Regions from separate parts of the Tateyamaria algicola genome, predicted to be linked through region 2. Evidence: riboswitches for the same ligand, from Rfam matches in the RefSeq annotation. Region 2 holds a riboswitch; the other holds the start of a gene.

The links. A riboswitch is a leader RNA that binds a small molecule or an ion and turns the genes downstream of it on or off. The one in region 2 is predicted to bind thiamine pyrophosphate.
Region 1: it holds a riboswitch for thiamine pyrophosphate, as region 2 does, so the genes downstream of both, thiM (hydroxyethylthiazole kinase) here and ACMHLQ_RS10695 (thiamine ABC transporter substrate-binding protein) in region 2, are expected to answer to the same signal.

Annotation. Positions count from the first base shown of each region.
Region 1 covers NZ_CP180418.1:59,881-69,580, reverse strand. The annotation lists gene ACMHLQ_RS00290 (tripartite tricarboxylate transporter substrate binding protein) at 1-811, shown strand, start outside; gene sauS (acylating sulfoacetaldehyde dehydrogenase) at 872-2,275, shown strand; gene ACMHLQ_RS00280 (AMP-binding protein) at 2,272-3,762, shown strand; TPP riboswitch at 3,837-3,925, shown strand; gene thiM (hydroxyethylthiazole kinase) at 3,979-4,761, shown strand; gene thiE (thiamine phosphate synthase) at 4,758-5,390, shown strand; gene thiD (bifunctional hydroxymethylpyrimidine kinase/phosphomethylpyrimidine kinase) at 5,387-6,196, shown strand; gene ACMHLQ_RS00260 (3-oxoacyl-ACP reductase) at 6,193-6,957, shown strand; gene ACMHLQ_RS00255 (extracellular solute-binding protein) at 7,240-8,259, shown strand; gene hemP (hemin uptake protein HemP) at 8,580-8,753, shown strand; gene ACMHLQ_RS00245 (hypothetical protein) at 8,750-9,229, shown strand; gene ACMHLQ_RS00240 (imelysin family protein) at 9,263-9,700, shown strand, end outside.
Region 2 covers NZ_CP180422.1:1,671,421-1,681,120, reverse strand. The annotation lists gene ACMHLQ_RS10705 (ATP-binding cassette domain-containing protein) at 1-402, opposite strand, end outside; gene ACMHLQ_RS10700 (thiamine/thiamine pyrophosphate ABC transporter permease ThiP) at 389-1,945, opposite strand; gene ACMHLQ_RS10695 (thiamine ABC transporter substrate-binding protein) at 1,921-2,901, opposite strand; TPP riboswitch at 2,942-3,042, opposite strand; gene ACMHLQ_RS10690 (VOC family protein) at 3,129-3,512, shown strand; gene aroC (chorismate synthase) at 3,567-4,667, shown strand; gene ACMHLQ_RS10680 (TetR/AcrR family transcriptional regulator) at 4,664-5,197, opposite strand; gene ACMHLQ_RS10675 (DM13 domain-containing protein) at 5,385-5,780, shown strand; gene ACMHLQ_RS10670 (DMT family transporter) at 5,823-6,758, shown strand; gene ACMHLQ_RS10665 (alkaline phosphatase D family protein) at 6,790-8,346, opposite strand; gene ACMHLQ_RS10660 (nuclear transport factor 2 family protein) at 8,458-8,805, opposite strand; gene ACMHLQ_RS10655 (branched-chain amino acid aminotransferase) at 8,807-9,673, opposite strand.

The DNA.
Region 1 (9,700 bases), on a different replicon from region 2:
GACGGCCGGGAACGAGGATGCCCTTGGCATGCCCATCGCCATCATCAACAAGCCCGGCGCGGGCGGTCGCGTCGGCTGGAACTGGTTCGCCACGCAGGCCGATGCCGATGGCTACACGCTGGGCGCCTATAACATCCCGCATTTCATCGCGCAGTCGATCGAGGGTGGCGTGGACTATTCGGCAGAGAGTTTTGAGCCGATTGCCAACTGGGGTGCCGACCCTGCGGTCTTTGTGGTTGCCGCCGACAGCGCCTTCAACTCGATGTCGGATGTGGTCGATTACGCCAAGGAGAACCCGGGCAAGCTGACCTTTTCGGGTGCGGGTCTGTTCGTGGGCCACCACATCGCAGCGCTTCAGCTGGAAAAGGCGGCAGGCGTCAAGCTGGCCTACATCCCGTCCAACAAGGGCGGTGCCGGGGCCATGAAGTCGGTGATCGCCGGTGAGGTTCTGGGCGGTGTCAACAACCTGTCCGACGCCTTCCGTGCGCGCGAGGCGGGCAACGTCAAGATCCTTGGTGTCTTTGATCTTGAGCGCAACGACTTTTTGCCGGATGTGCCGACCCTCAAGGAACAGGGCTTTGACATCGACAACGCCTCGGTGAACTTTCGCGGCGTGATGGTGCCCAAGGGCACACCGCAGCCGATCATCGACAAGCTGGCCGCCACGGTGCCGACCATGTTCGAAAACAGCCGCGTTGCGGGCAAGATGAAAGCAGGCGGTTCGCCCATGCACATCATGACCCGTGACGAGGTTCTCGAGATGTGGGCCGCGCGTGAAGCAACGCTCAAGGACCTGCTGGCCGGTCTCTAAACCAAGACTGGTGCTGCCCGGAGTGGTTTCGGGCAGCACATTTGTCCAAAGGCAATTCACATGACACAACCCGATCCCATTGCCGAGACTGACGCCGTTGTCGCCCGCGCGCGCGCTGCGCAGCAAGAGTACGAACAGGGCGGTTCGCAAGCCCGCTATGATCGTGCGGCGCAAGCTGTCGGCTGGGCTATCATGGAGCCCGCCCGCAACCGGGCGCTGGCAGAGCTGGCGGTGCAGACAACGGGCCTGGGCAATGTGGCGGACAAGATCACCAAGAACCATCGCAAGACGCTGGGCCTGTTGCGCGACATCGCCGGTGTCGAAAGTTATGGTGTGATCCGTGATGATGCCGCCACCGGCATCACGGAAATTGCCCGTCCCATGGGCGTGATCGGCGCCATTGTGCCCTCGACGAACCCCGCGGCGACGCCCGCCAACAACATCATCAACGCGCTGAAATGCGGCAATGCCATCGTGGTTGCGCCGTCCCCCAAGGGCGTTGCGTCTTGCGAGCGGTTGCTCGACTTCATCCATGCCGAATTTGCCAAGATCGGTGAAAATCCCGATCTGGTTCAGATGCTCCCGGCGCCTGGGTCGAAAGAGAAGACGCAGCGGCTGATGGAGGCCTGTGACAAGGTTGTGGCGACCGGCAGCCAGAACAATGTGCACCGCGCCCAGACCTGCGGCACGCCTGCTGTTGCGGTGGGGGCGGGCAATGTGACGGTCATCGTCGATGAAACCGCCGATCTGGATGCGGCGGCCGAGAAGATCCGAGCCTCCAAGACCTTTGACAACGCGACCTCCTGTTCATCGGAAAACGCCGTTGTGGTGGTCGATGCGGTCTATGACGCCTTTGTTGCAGCGATGGCGCGGGCCGGTGGCGCGGTGGTCGAAGATGAGGCCGGGATCGTCGCCCGTCTGTGGCCCCACGGTCACCTGAACCGCGCCGTGATCGCGCAGGACGCTGACAAGATGATCGCGGCCCTTGGCCTTCAGGATCAGGTGCCCGAGGGGACGGAATATATCGCCGTGCCCACCACTGGCATCGGCCCCGATCACCCGCTGAGTGGGGAAAAGCTGAGCCGTGTGCTGGCGCTGTACCGGGCGGCGGATTTTGATGCGGCCGTTGCGACCACCGATGCCATTCAGCGCCATCAGGGGGCGGGGCATTCCGTGGGGCTGCACAGCACGAACCCGGACCGCCAAATGCAGTTGGCCACGACCATCCCGACCAGCCGGGTGATCGTAAATCAGGCCCACACCTTTGCCACGGGCGGGGCCTTTACCAACGGAATGCCCTTTTCGCTGAGCATGGGATGCGGCGCATGGGGCGGCAATGCTGTCGATGACAACGTGCATTGGAAACACTTTTTGCAAACCACGAGGATCGTCCGCGAAATTCCGGCCCGCGAACCCGCGCTGGAGGACATCTTCGGCGCCTACTGGCAGGAGGCGGGCAAATGATACTGGACCCGGATGCGCCGCCATCCGGCACCGTGCGGGACTGGCTGGATGCCCGCGCACGGGCGGGGGGCACGGCCATCGTGTTTCCCGAGACCGGCACGGCGCTCAGCTGGGAAGACCTGCGTGTCGCCGCCCACGGGTTCGCATCCACACTGACCGGCAAGGGCGTGGCCAAGGGCGAAAGCGTGGCCATCGTTGCCCCCAATGGGCGCGCGGCGGTATCGGCCTTTTACGGCGCGGTCTATGGCGGGTTTCGTGCCACGATGATCAACCTTGCGGCGGGTCGCGACGCGATTTCTTATGCGCTTGAGCATTCCGAGGCCCGTTTTGCCTATGTCCATGACAGTTGTGCGGCGCAATTCGCTGCCGCGAACTCGCAGGGTGTGACTCCGATTGACCTGGCCGGGGATCAAGAGGGCGCGTTGCACGATGTGGCACCGGTCGATCATGCGCTCTTGATGTATACCTCCGGCACGACGGGGCGGCCCAAGGGCGTGGTGCACACCCATTCCAGCCTGCTGGCCGGGGGCTGGACCACCACAATCGCCCATGCGCTGAGCGCGGCGGATCGCGGGTTTTGCGTGCTGCCTGTCTATCACATCAACGGGCTGTGCGTGACGGTGATGGGCAGCCTTGTGTCGGGCGGCTCTCTCGCCATGGTGTCGAAATTCTCGGCCTCGCGCTTTTGGGAGCAGGCAGAGATTGGCGGCGCGACGTGGTTTTCCGTGGTGCCCACCATCATCTCGCATTTACTGCACGGCGCGGCCGAACCGACGCAGACATGCAGGGCGCAACTGCGCTTTGGCCGCTCTGCGTCTTCGGCCCTTGCGATCGAAACCCAATCGGCCTTTGAAAAGCGGTTTGACGTGCCCATCATCGAGACGATGGGCCTGACCGAGACGGCCGCCCAGATCCTGTCCAACCCGCTGCCCCCGGCCCCACGCAAGATCGGATCGCCCGGCATCGCCTTTGGCTGTGACGTGGCGATTCAGGGGCCAGAGGGCCATGAGGTGCCGCGCGGCACCGAAGGTGAAATCGTGGTGCGGGGGCCCAACACTCTGCTGGAATATCTCAAGAACCCCGACGCGACGGCGGCCACGTTCCGCGATGGCTGGCTGCGGACGGGTGACCTCGCATGCATGGACGGGGATGGCTATGTGTTTGTGACGGGCCGCCTGAAAGAACTGATCATCAAGGGTGGCGAAAACATCGCCCCGCGCGAGATTGACGAGGCGCTCTATTCCCATCCCGACGTGGTCGAGGCCGCCGCCTTTGCCCGCCCGTGCCACAGCTATGGAGAGCGTGTGGAGGCAGCTGTGCGCCTGCGCGATGGCTCGCCCCTGAACGCTGACGCCCTCATTGATCTGTGTCGCGAGCGTGTGGGCAGTTTCAAGTCGCCGGATGCCGTGCATTTTCTGCCAGAGTTGCCAAAGGGGCCGTCGGGCAAGATTCAGAGGCTGAAACTCGCCGACCTGATCCCCGCCTGATCCCTATGAACGCGTCTGTCTGATCGACGGTTGGCCGATTTCGGTTTGACAGCCGCCGCACTTCATTTATCTCAAGCACATGCCAGGGGCGCCGCAAGGCTGAGACGTACCCTTTGAACCTGAACCAGATAATGCTGGCGGAGGGAGGTCTGATCGAGGTCCGTGCCTCGATACGTCGCTTCCACTCTTGCCTGTTGTCGTGAGTGGAGAGACGAGATGACCCCGAATACAGCTTTGGACGCGCTGCGCACCCAGACCCCGCTGGTGCATTGCATCACGAACTATGTGGCCATGAACATCGCAGCCAACGTGACCTTGGCCGCGGGTGCCTCTCCGGCGATGATCCACGCGGTCGAGGAAGTGGCCGACTTCACGCCCCTATGTGGGGCGTTGACCATCAACATCGGCACGCTGTCCGCGTCCTGGGTCGACGGGATGCGCAAGGCGGCAGAGGCGGCCAATGCGGCATCGGTGCCCTGGGTGCTGGACCCGGTGGCGCATTTCGCAACGCCTTACCGCGCGCGCGTTGCGCGAGAGTTGCTGTCGCTGCGCCCGGCAATCGTGCGAGGCAATGCGTCCGAGATCATGGCGCTGGCGGGGGCAGGGGGCGCGGGCAAGGGGGCCGATAGCGGGGACGCCGTCGCTGATGCCCAGGCCAGTGCCGTCGCGCTTGCGGGTGACTTGGGGTGCGTGGTCGTGGTGACCGGCGCGCATGACTTTGCCACTGATGGAACACTGCACGCCATCGTAACGGGCGGTGCTGCGATCATGCCCAAGGTCACGGCCCTGGGCTGTGCGCTGACTGCACTGACCGGGGCTTATGCAGCCGTTGCCGCGCCCTTGGATGCGGCTGTTGCGGCCCTGACCTGCTTTGCCCAGGCCGGGGAGGGCGCAGCGCGTCAGGCGCGAGGCCCGGGCAGCTTTGCGGTGGGCTTCCTCGATCACCTTCATGCCATGCAGCCCGGCGATCTGGATGAGGCGCGGGTGTCATGGCAATGAACGCGGACAGCCTGTTGCTGTATCTGGTGACCGACCGCGCCTTGTGCGCGGAGCATGGGGTGGTGGACACTGTTGCCGCCTCGGTGCGGGGCGGCGTCAGCTTTGTCCAGCTGCGCGACAAGACCGCCACGATGCAAGCCCGGATCGAGCTGGCGCGGGCGTTGAAACAGACGCTGGATGGCACCGGCATCCCCCTTGTCATCAACGATGATCTGACGGCTGCCGTTGTGGCGGATGTCGATGGCGTGCATATCGGGCAGGATGACATCGCCCCCGCGCAGGCCCGCGCGCAGTTGGGGCCGCACAAGCTGGTTGGTCTGTCCTGCGAAACGGTCGCGCAGGTGCGTGCCGCTGATCCGACGGTTGTTGACTACCTCGGCCTCGGCACCGTTTTCGCGACAGCAACCAAGGCCGACCACAAGCCCGAGATCGGGCTGTCGGGCCTGGCCGATCTGGCGGCGGCCTCTGCCCTGCCCACAGTTGCCATCGGCGGTTTGAAACAGGCGCATTGCGCCGATGTGTTGGCCGCCGGCTGCAACGGGATGGCCGTCGTGTCGGCCATTTGCGGCCAGCCGGATCCCCACCTTGCCGCTGCAACCCTGCGCACAGAATTGGAGACACACAGATGATCCTCAACGTCCTTTCCATCGCCGGGTCCGACCCATCGGGCGGTGCCGGTATCCAGGCGGACCTCAAGGCCTTTGCGGCCAACGGGGTCTATGGGATGGCGGCGCTGACCGCCCTCACCGCGCAGAACACCCAAGGTGTCAGCGGGATCGAACTGGTCTCGCCCGCGTTCGTCACAGCCCAGATTGCCGCCGTGTTTGCCGATGTACGCGTGGATGCGGTGAAGATCGGGATGATCGCCAATGCCGAGATTGCGCGCGCCGTGGCCGATGCGTTGGCGGATGCGGGCGATATCCCCATCGTGCTTGACCCCGTGATGATCGCGAAAGGCGGCGCACCGCTGCTGCGCCCTGATGCAATTGATGTGGTGCGAGCGGCCCTGTTGCCGCTAGCCAGCGTGATCACGCCAAACCTGCCCGAAGCGGCGCATTTGCTGGACATGCCGGTGGCGGTGACACGCGCCGACATGGCAGGCCAGGCCGAGGCGCTGGCGGCATTGGGCCCGCGCGCGGTTCTGGTCAAGGGCGGGCATCTGGACGGGCCTGACAGCCCGGACGTCCTGTGGGCAGCGGGGCAGGCGCATTGGTTCGAAGGTGCCCGCACAGCGGGCAAGAACACGCACGGCACGGGGTGCACCCTGTCATCGGCGCTCGCGGCGCATCTGGCAAAGGGTGCCCCCGTCGCACAGGCCGCCCAGGCCGCCAAAACCTATGTGGCCGGTGCCATCGCGCATGGCGACGCCCTGTCCGTCGGGGCGGGCCACGGCCCCGTTCATCATTTTCACAGCCTCTGGAAGGACGCGACATGACCAAACCCTTGAACGAACAGATTGTCCTTGTGACAGGCGCAGGCCGGGGCCTTGGCGCCGCGATCGCCCGTGCCTTTGCCCGCGAGGGGGCGCAGGTGGCGATCAATTACCGCAACAGTGGCGTGGTGGCAGAGGCGCTTGCCGCATCTCTGGGTGACCGTGCCATCGCGGTGCAGGCCGATGTGCGCGACGCCGATCAGGTCGCGGCGATGGTGCGCAAGGTCAGCGACACGCTCGGGCCCATCACCACGCTCGTCCACAACGCCTTGGCCGACTACAGCTTTAACGGTGACGGGCGCGACACACTGGACACGATCTCGCCACAGGCGATCCTGGCGCAGCACGACACGGCCGTCCTCGGGGCGCTGAACCTGATCAAGGTGGTCGTGCCGGGCATGGAGCAGGCGGGTTTCGGCAAGCTGATCACGATCGGCACCAATCTGGTGCAGAATCCGGTGGTGCCATATCACGACTACACCTCCGCCAAGGCGGCCTTGCTGGCGCTGACCCGCACCGCAGCGGCAGAGCTTGGGCCCAAGGGAATCACGGTCAACATGGTGTCGGGTGGCCTGCTGCGAACAACGGATGCCAGTGCTGCGACGCCTGAGCCGGTGTTCGATATGATCGCCGCCAATACGCCGTTGCGATCTGTCACGACGCCGGAGGAGGCAGCGGATGCGGTGCTGTTCTTTGCCAGCCCGTGGTCGCGCGCGGTGACGGGCCAGAACCTGATTGTGGATGGCGGGCTGGTCTTTGGGTGATCTGCTGGCAAAACCTGTGCCAAAGGTGAAGCTGGTAATCAGGATTATGTAAATTATGCGCCGTTGCAATCGCGTCTTCTGATCCGTTCAACCCACTGTCTGGAGTGTTCGGGCCGCTTTGCGGCGCGCCCGCACGCTACACTGTTCATGAAAGGCGATAGAAAAAGTCAGATTTTGGCACTCATTCCTGACTGTTTTGATCGGAAAGGGTTGCCATGGCCGAAAACTCCTGTAATTGACTATTTCTGTAAGATTTAGAGTGTGGAAATAGGGAGACCGTCCATGACTGCCAGAATTTCATTCGTGACCCTCGCCGCCGCGGCGATCACTGCCACCGGTGCCGTGGCCGAGGGGGAGCTGAACCTTTACTCGTCGCGCCACTACGACACCGATGAACGCCTGTATTCGGATTTCACCGAAGCGACCGGTATCACCATCAACCGGATCGAAGGCAACGCGGATGAGCTGATCGCCCGGATGGAAGCCGAGGGCGCGAATTCGCCTGCCGATATCCTGCTGACAGTGGACACCTCGCGGCTGGAACGGGCCAAGGATGCAGGCGTGTTGCAGTCCATTGACAGCGAAACGCTGGAGGCCCGCATCCCCGCGAACCTGCAGGACGAGGATAACCAGTGGTTCGGGTTCAGCCAGCGCGCGCGGATCATTTTTTATGACAAGGCCGACGTGGCCGACCCGCCGATGACCTATGTCGATCTGGCAGACCCCGCCTATAAGGGGATGGTGTGCCACCGCTCGTCCTCGAACGTCTATTCGCAAACCTTGCTGGCCTCGGTGATCGAGAACCACGGCGAAGAGGCGGCCAGGGGCTGGGCGCAAGGCGTTGTCGATAACTTTGCGCGGTCGCCGCAGGGTGGTGACACCGACCAGTTGCGCGGCCTCGTGTCGGGCGAGTGCGACATCTCGATCTCGAACACCTACTACTTTGCCCGCTCGATCCGCAAAGATGTCGATGGTCTGCCCGCAGATGCGCGCGACAACATCGGCTGGGTCTTTCCCGCGCAGAACGCCGAAGGGGCCCATATGAACCTGTCGGGCGGTGGCGTTGCGGCCAACGCGCCGAACAAGGACAACGCGATTGCGTTCATGGAGTATCTCGCCAGTGACCAGGCGCAGCAGTATTTCTCGGCAGGCAATGACGAATACCCGGCGGTGCCCGGCGTTGGCCTCAGCCCATCCGTGGCCGCCCTTGGCCTGTTCCGCCCCGATTCAGTCGATCTGACCAAAGTGGCCAAGAACGTGCCGGTGGCGCAAAAGATCTTCAACGAGGTCGGCTGGGAGTAACCAGACCCCCCTGATTTGCTGGAGAGGCGCGGCGAAAACCCGCGCCTTTTTTTATCCGACTATATTTGTCGGGATTGACGTACCCGACAAAAACAATCAACATATCACAAGCGAGTCTCAGCCACCCCACCGCGGGCAGCCCGGACGCCCCTATTCCAAAGGAGCTGAGACATGGCAAAGAAAGACTCACATGATCGTGCCAGAGCGCGCAGGTGTTGCGAAAGACCGTGCTGCCAGGAGTTGCTGCAACAGGCGTTGGGCGGTGCCCTGCCTGCGGATCAATGCCTTGAGCCGATGCTCGATCACCTGGAGCGGGCCCTATGAATGCGATGACCCAGATCCCGAACACAACAACGGCCCCGGACCCGCAAAAGATCGACACTTACGACGCGCGCGACCTGATCAAGGACGGTGTGCAGGCCTCGATCGTGCTGGATGGGCAGGTCTATTACCTGCGCATCACCCGCGCCGGCAAACTGATCCTTACAAAATGAGCACTGCACATCACGCCCGCGGCGGTGCCGCCGTTGCCGCGCTCAATCGCATGGAGGCATGGGAGGCCAACCTGGTTCTCAACCTGCGCCTGTGGTGCGAGGGGCCCGCAGGCCAGTTGCAAGCGCGCGAGGATTACGCCACCGCCTTGCCAACTGCCGAGGCCGACCGGGCCTGGCACGCCTTTGAGGGGCTGTTGAACAAGATCGTCAGCACCGCCACGCGCCCGATGATCCGGCATGCGGTGGGCTGCAACTGCGTCGGCTCGGATGAATGCGTGTTTGTGAACCTCGTGCGCACGGCCTCTGACGGTCATCTGAACGATGCGGCGCTGATCGCCACACTGCTGTCCGGCCCGGCCCATGCCGAACACATCGCCATTCTCGCAGGTGAAGTCGGCGAAGTGATCCGCCGCATTCACCGTGCGCCGTCCACCTATTCTCCCGCAGCTGCATCCAACGTGGTGCGCCTGCACTAAACCGCTGAAAAGACCAACAAGGGACAGCCACCCATGAAACTGACACTCACAACAGCACTTGGAACAGTGCTATTGGCAGCCGCCCCCGCCCTCGCGGACAAGGCCGCCGTGCTGGACAATTACGCCGACATTGCGCTGGCGAAATACACCGACAGCCTGATCACGGCGCAGTCCCTGCGTGATGCCGTCAACACGCTCACCGAAGCCCCTTCGGCCGAGGCGTTGCAGGCCGCGAAAGAGGCATGGCTGGCCGCCCGCGTGCCCTACCAGCAGACCGAGGTGTACCGGTTCGGCAATGCCATCGTCGACGATTGGGAAGGCAAGGTGAACGCCTGGCCGTTGGACGAGGGCCTGATCGACTATGTCGATGCCACCTATGGCGGGGCGACGGATGAAAACGAATACGCCGTGCTGAACGTCGTGGCGAACCCGTCCTTCACCCTGTCGGGCGAAACGGTGGACGCGACCGAG
Region 2 (9,700 bases):
TTGTTGACCGCCCGACACATCCCCCGGCTTTCGATCCGCAAAATCGGCCAGTCCCACGCGGGCCAATGCGGCCATCACCCTCTCCCGCTCCTCGGGGCGCAAGCGCAGGACGGGCCGCAGGCCCAGGCCCACATTCTGCGCCAAAGTCAGATGCGGAAACAGATTGCCGTCCTGAAACAACATCGCGATGCCCCGCTGATCCGGGGCCGCGTCGCTGACATCCACACCGTCCAGCAGAACGCGCCCCATGCAGGGCACATAACCGCCCAAAGCGCCCAGTAGCGTGGACTTGCCCGCGCCCGAGGGGCCGATGACGGCCACGCGCTGGCCTGCCTCGACCTCGAAATCCGCGGACAGGGCAAAATCGCCCTGCTGCACGATCAGCCCCTCAACCTTCAGCATGCCGCCGCCCCCACATGTCGCATATCCAGAACATCCCGAAGGCCAGCGCCAGCAACAGCAGCGCCGCGCCCGCCGCTGCCTCGGTCCGATAGCTGCCCATCAGCCGGTACATCTGCAAGGGCAGGGTCGCGACCTCGGGGTCGGCAAACAGGGTGATCACGCCCAAATCCCCCACGGACAAGGCCGCTGCCAACCCGGCGGCAAAGCCCATCTGCGGGCGCAGGCGCGGCAGCAACACGATGCGCCAAAACGGCCAGCCGCGCAGGCCCAGCCCGGCGCTCAACCGCCCGTAGTCGGTGAACACCTGCCGCGTTGCGGGCAACAGGATACGCACCGCAAAGGGCAGCGCCATCATCGCGTTGACAAAGGCCGTGACCGGCAGGGCAAAGGCGACAGGCGAAGCCCAGGGAAAGATCAGGATGAACCACCCGGTGCCGATCATCAGCGGCGAGGCGACAAGGCCAAGCAGCGTCAGCGTTTCCGCCCCGCCCCAGCGTGCCTGCGCCAGCCAGGCGGCAATGGGCAGGGCCATCGCCATCAACAGGGCGGCACTGACCACGGCCACCCAGATCGACGTCAATGTCGCGGGCCAGATCGAGGCGGGCAATTGCACCAGCCCCGCAAGCCCTGACAGAACCACGCTCAGCAACGGCAACAGCAGGAACAGGGTCGCCGCAATGATCCAGAACCCGTCGAGCAAACGCGGCAGCCGCCCCGTGCGGTCCCACCGCCGCTGCACGCGGTCACGTCCGCTTTGCAACACCAAAGGTGGCAATATCCACAGCGCAATCACCGCCGCGACACCCGCAACAGCCAGTTGCAAGAGGCTCAGCACCGCCGCGCGCCCCAGATCGAAATCAAAGCGGAAGGCCTGATAGATCGCGAGCTCAATGGTCGTGGCACGGGGCCCGCCCCCCAACGTCAGCGCCACGGCAAAACTGGTCAGGCAAATGACAAGGATCAGGGCGAACGCCCCCGGTACCACCTGCCGCAGCACCGGCCATTCCAGCGTGCGAAACACGGCACCCGGCGCCAGGCCCAACTGGCCCACCAGCCGAAACTGCTCTGCCGGGATGGCCTGCCAGCCTTGCAGGATCAGCCGCGTCGCCAGTGGCATGTTAAAGAAGACATGCGCGAGGATCACGCCATGCGCGCCGTAGATCGACACCTCCGGCAACCCCGCTGCGTCTAGCGCCAGATTGACCCAGCCGCTACGCCCGAAGATCGCGAGGATGCCCAGCACAGCAACGATGACGGGCAGGATAAATGGGGCACCCAGCAAGGTGACCAGCAGCGCATGTCCCGGAACCTTGCGCCGGGCCAATGCGCGCGCCACGGGTACAGCCAGAACAACCGAGAAAAGGGCAGAGAGGAATGCCTGAAACAGTGTGAACCGAATGGCCTGCCACTCGGCCACGCGCAGACCAGTGCCCGGCTCGACCCGCAAACCAATCGCCACGAAGGCGGCCAATATCGCCGCGACAAGAACCCCTGTCGCGGCGATGCCCGGCCAGGGGCTTACTTGGACAGCGCTGCGCGCCATGTCTCGATCGCGCTTGCTTGCAAATCTGCCGCTTCGGTTTCGGAATAGAACAGCACCTTCTCGGGCAGGGGCAGTTGCGACCAGCCTTCGGGCCAGTCGGCCTGCGGCAGCGCCGAGGGCAGCGACCAGTTGGCGGTCGGGATGATGGTCTGGAAGTCACGCGACATCACATAGGCCAGGAATTGATCCGCCAGCTCGGGCTGATCGGTGCCTGCAATCTTGCCCACGGTTTCGACCATGAAATAGTGCCCCTCGGGGAAGATCGCGGCTTTCTTGGTGAAATCCTCTTCGGCAAACATGTGGTAGGCGGGCGAGGTGGTGTAGCTGAGGACCATGTCGGCCTCACCATCCGTGAACAGACCGTAAGAGGCAGACCAATCCTTGGTCACGGTCAGGATGTTGTCCGACAGCGCTTCCCACACCTCGGCCGACTTGTCGCCGTAAACGGCCTGTACCCACAGAACGAGCGCGAGGCCAGAGATCGAGGTGCGCGGATCCTGAATGACAATCTTGACGTCATCGGGCAGGTCCAGCAGGGCGTCGAAGCTGGCGGGCGGGCTGTCCATCGTCGTTTCGTTATAGATGAACGCCGTGTGCCCGTAGTTGAAGGGCAGGAAGGTGTCGTCGGTCCAGTCGATGGGCAGCGTCAGCGCGCTGTTGTCTTGCCCATGGGGCGCAAACAAGCCGGTCGCGCGTGCCTTGGCGGTCACGTCCGAGGTGAGGCCGATCACCACATCCGCCTTTGTCCGCTCGCCCTCCAGCAGCAGGCGGGGCACCAGATCGCCCGTCGACCATTCCAGATCGCATTCGCAGACCTTTTCGAATTCGGTCTCGATGATCGGGCCGGGGCCCCATTCCGAGGTAAAGTAATCGCCCGCATAGACCGTCAGTACGGGTGTGTCGGCCAAGGCCGAAGTTGCAGCCAGGCTGGCCGCCAAAGTCAGTGCAAATTTCATCGCGTCCTCCAAAGTGACAGAGGCGGCGGGATAAGGGTCTTGGGATGATCCAAACCTTCCCTCCGCCGGTGTTAACCGGTTCAGGTTCTACGGGTTCGCATCATTGCATCTCAGCCCTTTCAGGCACCCCGAGGTGAGGCGGACATTAGTGCGCTCTTTCCCGGTCCACAAGGCCGCTTGACCTCAAGCGGGGTTGAGGCCGGACAGTATCGAAAAAGGAGAGCGCCATGAGAATGAATCAGATCACCCTGACAGTCCGGGACTATGCGAGCGCGGTCGAGTTTTACACCCGCCTGGGCTTGCTCCAGATCGTTGCAACAGACCATGGGTACGCCCGGTTCGAAACGGAAACAGGCGAGACGCTGTCGATCTCGACAGACCCGGATGCGGCACCATCGAAAACGACTGTCTACTTCGAAGTAAGCGATGTCGCGCAAAAGGTGACGGACCTGCGCGCCAAAGGCCTGGACGTCGATGCCCCACCCGATCGCATGCGCTGGCTGTGGACCGAAGCCCATTTGCATGACCCGTCAGGCAACCGCATCTGCATCTTTTACGCAGGCACCAACCGCCGCTTTCCACCCTGGCGTCTGGATGGGCGACGGCAATGACTTCCAATTTGCGCATGGGCTTTGTATCTCTCGCCAGCAACTTGGAGCCGCCTCATGTCGATCAACAGCTTTGGCCATCTTTTTCGCGTCACCACATGGGGCGAAAGCCACGGGCCTGCACTCGGGGCCACCGTCGATGGTTGCCCTCCGGGTGTCGAGATTGACGAAGCCATGATCCAGCAGTGGCTGGACAAGCGCAAACCCGGTCAGAACAAATACACCACCCAGCGGCGCGAAGCGGATGAGGTGCGTATCCTGTCCGGTGTGTTCGAGGGGGTGACAACTGGCACACCGATCCAGTTGATGATCGAGAACACCGATCAGCGCTCCAAGGATTATGGCGATATCGCCGAGAAGTTTCGCCCCGGCCACGCTGACATCACCTATTGGCAGAAATACGGCATCCGTGACTATCGCGGCGGAGGCCGGTCGTCGGCCCGCGAAACAGCTTCTCGTGTAGCGGCTGGTGGGCTGGCGCGCGCCGCATTGGCCAAACTGGTGCCGGGGATCGAGATCAAGGGCTACATGACCCGTATGGGTACGCACGAGATCGACCGCGACCGGTTCGACTGGGACCAGATCGACCAGAACCCGTTCTGGGTGCCCGACGCCCAGGCGGCTGACACATGGGCCGACTACCTCGATGGTCTGCGCAAATCCGGCAGCAGCGTCGGCGCGGTCATCGAAGTGGTGGCACGCGGCGTGCCCGCAGGCCTTGGCGCGCCGGTCTATGGCAAGCTGGACACCGACCTCGCCGCCGGGATGATGTCCATCAACGCCGTCAAAGGTGTTGAGATCGGCGAAGGCATGTCCGCTGCCATGCTGACGGGTGAATTGAACGCGGACGAGATCAGCATGGGGCCCGATGGCCCGGAATATTCGTCGAACCACGCGGGCGGCATCCTTGGCGGCATCTCGACCGGGCAGGACATCGTTGTGCGCTTTGCGGTCAAACCGACATCTTCGATCCTGCAAACGCGCAAGACGATCACCAAGTCCGGGCAAGAGGCCGAGATCATCACCAAGGGCCGCCACGATCCCTGCGTCGGCATCCGCGCGGTGCCGGTGGGCGAGGCGATGATGGCCTGCGTGATCCTTGATCACCTGCTACTGGATCGCGGTCAGACCGGCGGCGTGCGCGGCCCCATCGGCTAGGCCAGCATCACACCTACCGACCGCACCGCGTTGCGCAATGTATCAGTGTCGATCCGGGCACGTGCCATGGTGCGCAGGCCCATGTACTGGGCAATCAGCATGTCGGCCAGGGCGCCGCGGTCTTCATCCGATTTGGCGGCGTGCTTTGGCGAAGCCTTCAATGCCTCGTACATACCGTCACGCAAGGCACCCAGGCCCTGGGACACGGCGGCTGCAATCTCGTCATCATAGGTGCTGGGCCCGGCGGCGGCCGTGCACAGCAAACAGCCACGCTGATCGCCTGCGGTCACGGCGCGGTATGAATTGGTGAACATGGTCATGATGCGTTCGGCCCCGTTGGGGATCGCGGGGTCGGTCAGCAGATCCACACCCGCTTGCACGGCCTTGCCCTCGTAATGTTCGAGAACACGCAGAAACAGCGTCTTCTTGTCCGTGAACGCCTTGTACAGGCTGCCACGGGTTAGGCCCATGCCGTCGAGCAGATCGGGCAGCGACGCACCTTCGTAGCCGTGGGTCCAAAAGACCTGCATTGCCTTTTCAACGGCAACATCTGTGTCAAACGATCTTGGGCGGGCCATACGCATCTCTCCGGTTTCCGTCTCTAATATAGGTTGGGAACCAAATAGTCCAGAACTCACGTCATCGTGTTTTGTACCGTTCGGTTCCGAATGATAGGTGAGGGTCAGACCAACCCCAAACCCTGCAAAGGATCACAAGATGTTCAAAACCCTGCAAACGCTCCTCGCTGTCGCCCTGGCGGGCTTCATTTCTTTCGCCGCAGTTTCTGCTGACGCTGGCACAGTCGCCACTGGTACGTTCACCGGCGCCTCTGATCACATCACCACCGGCGGTGTTGAAGTGGTCAAGAATGCCGACGGGTCGCACACCGTGATCCTTGGCGACGACTTCAGCCTGGATGGCGCGCCCGATCCGCGCGTGGGCTTTGGCAAGGACGGCAAGTATGATCTGGCCACCGGCATGGGCCTGCTGAAATCGCTAAACGGCAAGCAGACCTTTACAGTGCCCGCTGGCGTCGACCCCGCCGACTATAACGAGGTCTACATCTGGTGCCTGAAGTTCAGCGTGCCGTTGGGCGTTGCCGCGCTGAACTGACCGCTTGCCATTGGCGGCGTAACCCGACATGGGTCGGGGGACATGCAAGCACCCGCCACCCAGAACAAACCGGGCACCGCCATCGCACTCAAGCTGATGGCGGTGTTTCTGTTCATGGTGATGGCCGCAATGATCAAGGCGGCGACGCAGAACGTCCCCTCCGGGCAGGCGGTATTCTTCCGCTCGCTCTTTGCCCTGCCGATCATCGTCGGCTGGATCTGGCAAAAGGGAGAGCTGCGCGAGGCGCTGATCCCCGTCAACCTCATGGGCCACATCTGGCGCGGGTTGTTTGGCACCGCCGCCATGGCGCTGACCTTTGCCGGGCTTGGCCTGTTGCCGCTGCCCGAAGTGACGGCCATCGGCTATGCCACGCCCATGTTCACCGTCATTCTTGCGGCGCTCATGCTGGGCGAGCGTGTGCGTCTGTTCCGCATTAGTGCGGTGGCCTTGGGTCTTGTCGGTGTGATGATCGTGATCTGGCCGCAACTCTCGCTGGAGGCTCTGGGCACGGCAGGCAGCATCGGGGCGATCCTCGTGCTGGGCGCGTCGATCCTGCGTGCCTTTGTCCAGATCCACATTCGCACGCTGGTCAAGACGGAACACACCGCCGCCATCGTATTCTACTTCTCGCTGACGGCCACTGTGCTCAGCCTTCTCAGCCTGCCCTTTGGCTGGGTCATTCCGGACCCGCGTGATCTGACCTTGCTGATCTGTTCCGGGCTGGTGGGGGGCATCGCCCAGATCCTCGTCACCACCAGCTACCGCTTTGGCGGGGCGTCGATGCTTGCCCCATTCGACTACGCGTCACTGATCTTTGCTGCCCTGATCGGCTATGTGATCTTTGCCGAGCTACCGACGCTTGCCACGGTCACGGGCGCATCGCTTGTCGTGCTGGGCGGCGTTCTGATCATCTGGCGCGAACGCCAATTGGGGCTAGAGCGGCGGCGCGCCCGGTCCGTGACCGACCCCAAAGGGTGACGCGCACCGGCAGGACCGGTGCGCAATCGGTTCAGATGCTCGTGCCCTTCGGCTCGAGGGTGACGCGGTACAATTCGGTATCGCCCCGATCCATCAGGCGCACCGTCATCTCCTGTGTTGCCCCGTCAATGTCGACAAGACCAAAGAACTGCAAACCGGCGCTGGGCGGCAGGTTCACCCCTTGCTCTTCGGTTGGGGCCTTTACGTACCTGACCTCGGGGCCAAAGGTCGCGTCCAGCGCATTGGGGCCAAAGGTGCCAGCGTGCAGCGGGCCGGACACAAACTCCCAGAACGGTTCGAAATCGCTGAACTGTGCGTTGTTCGGATCGTAGTAATGCGCGGCGGTGTAGTGGACATCGGCCGTGAACCAGACGGTGTTGGCCACATTCGCAGTCTTGATAAAGCGGAGCAGTTCGGCCACCTCCAACTCGCGCCCCTTGGCGCCCGCATCTGTGCCGTCCGCAATCCCTTCGGAGCCCGCCTGTTCGCGGAAATTGTCCCATACGATCAGGCCGATCGGTTGATCCGAGGCAATGACCTTCCACGTGGCTGTGCTGCCGGCCAACTCGCGCTTCAGCCAGGCCATCTGCTCGGCCCCGATCACGCGGGTGCTGTCATCCAGCACGTCGCCCTGAGTGGCCGTGTTCGGCCCGCGATAACTGCGCAGATCGAGAAAGAAGACATCCAGCATGGGGCCATAGTTGATCTTGCGATAGACGCGGTTTGGCTCGGACGGGGTGATGCGCAGCGGGGTCATCTCGTGAAAGGCGCGCGTGGCGTGGGCCTGCAACACATGCACCGACTTCTCGGTATAGCGGTCGTCGCCCATCAGATCCTTGCTGTCGGACCAGTTGTTGGTGACCTCGTGATCGTCCCACTGCATGAAGGTCGGCACGGATGCGTTCAGTGCCTGCACGTGGGTGTCCATCATGTTGTATTTCCACTGGTCGCGGAACTCTTGCAGGCTCTCGGCCACCTTGCGCTTGGCGTCGATCAGGGTGGTGTTCTGCCAGATGACGGACCCGTCCTTTTCCACCGTGTCCTCCATCGGGCCATCGGCATAGACCGTGTCGCCGGAGTGGATGAAAAAGTCAGGCGTGTGGCGGGCCATAGTGGCGTAAGTCAGCATGCCCTCGTCATCAATGCCCCAGCCCTGACCCGCGGTGTCACCCGACCACGCAAAGCGGATGTTGCGGCGCGACATGGGGGCGGTGCGAAAGCGGCCAACCAGCGGTTCGGACGAGGCGTTGACGTCCGACAGGTCGGTGGCGGTGAAGCGGTAAAAGATGTCCTGATCCGAGGGCAGCCCATCGACCAGACGCTTGATTGCCATATCGCCGTTCGGGATCGCATCCATCGGTGCGAGACGGCGGGCGTTGGCAAAGCTTTCGGTGGTGGCCACCTCCATCTCGATCCGCGCGGGGCGATCCGTGCGGGTCCAGATCATGCCGGATGTCGTGTCGACATCGCCAGACTGCACCCCGTGGGTAAAGGTCGGTCGGCCAGACGCGCGGCTGATCGCCGGCGCGGCAAGAAAGGCGGTCGTGGTTGCGAGAAAGGCGCGGCGGGTCGGACGGATAAGTGGCATCAAAAGCTCCCTGTTGTCTGAATGGGGTCAGAGAACAGGGCGTGGGTAACGTTTGCTTGGCAGCGGTGTAACAGGGCAGCCAAGGTTTTGTGACGGGCGGGAAGGCGCCGATCAGCGCTGCGGCAAATGGCAGGCCGAGGCCTCGACCACCAGACCATCGGGACCAAACCGCAACGTCTCTGCCGCCAGCACGTCGCGCTGATTGCGGTAGGTGATCACCAGCATGCCGTGGCCGTGCAGCACGTCGACAACGACAAAGGACAGCTCTGGCTGTGCCGCAAGGGCGCGGGCCCAATAGTCGCGCAAGGCGGCCTTGCCACGCAACTCTCCGTGCCCGACCAGACGCATCGCCTTGGCCGAGCGAAAGGTCACATCCTCGCTGTAATGCGCAAGGATGCGATCAATGTCGTGCGAGTTCCAGGCGGCCTCCCACTCGACGGCGAATGCGTCGAAATCCACGTCAGGCGCGCACCATCTTGTCGTAGCTTTCCGCGATCTCGCGCGTGATGGCGCCAACTTCGAAATTGTAATCCGCGATCTCGCCCACGGGTGTCACCTCGGCGGCGGTGCCGGTCAGCCAGCACTGCTCGAACCCCTCCAGCTCTTCGGGCATGATCACGCGCTCATGCACCTTGATCTGACGGTCCTCAAGCATGCCGATCACCGTCTGGCGTGTCAGCCCATTGAGGAAGGCGTCGGCCTTGGGTGTGTGCACCTCGCCGTCCTTGACGAAAAAGATGTTGGCACTGGTCGCTTCGGCGACATAGCCACGATAGTCCATGAACAGCGCGTCCGAACAGCCTTTGGCCTCAGCCGCGTGCTTGGACGTGGTGCAGATCATGTACAGACCCGCCGCCTTGGCATGCACGGGGATGGTTTCGGGGCTGGGGCGTTTCCACTTGGCGATATCCAGCTTGGCACCCTGGAACTTGGCATCGCCGTAATAGCTGCCCCATTCCCAGGCCGCGATGGCCAGATGCACCGGGTTGCGCGCGGCGGCGACACCCATGTCTTCGCCCGCGCCGCGCCATGCCACCGCGCGCACATAGGCGTCAGTGTGGCCATTGGCGGTCAGCACCTGCTGCTTGGCGGCTTCGATCTCATCCACGGTGTAGGGGATGTCAAAGTCGAGCTGGCTGGCGGAAAAATGCAAGCGCTCGGAGTGTTTACGGCTGAGGAAGATCTTGCCGTTATAGGCCCGCTCGCCCTCGAACACGGACGAGGCATAGTGCATGGCGTGGGACAGAATGTGGACATTCGCACTGCGCCAGTCGACCATCTGGCCGTCCATCCAGATTTTCCCATTGCGATCATCATAGCCAGCCATGGCGCCCTCCATTTTACATTTATTGCG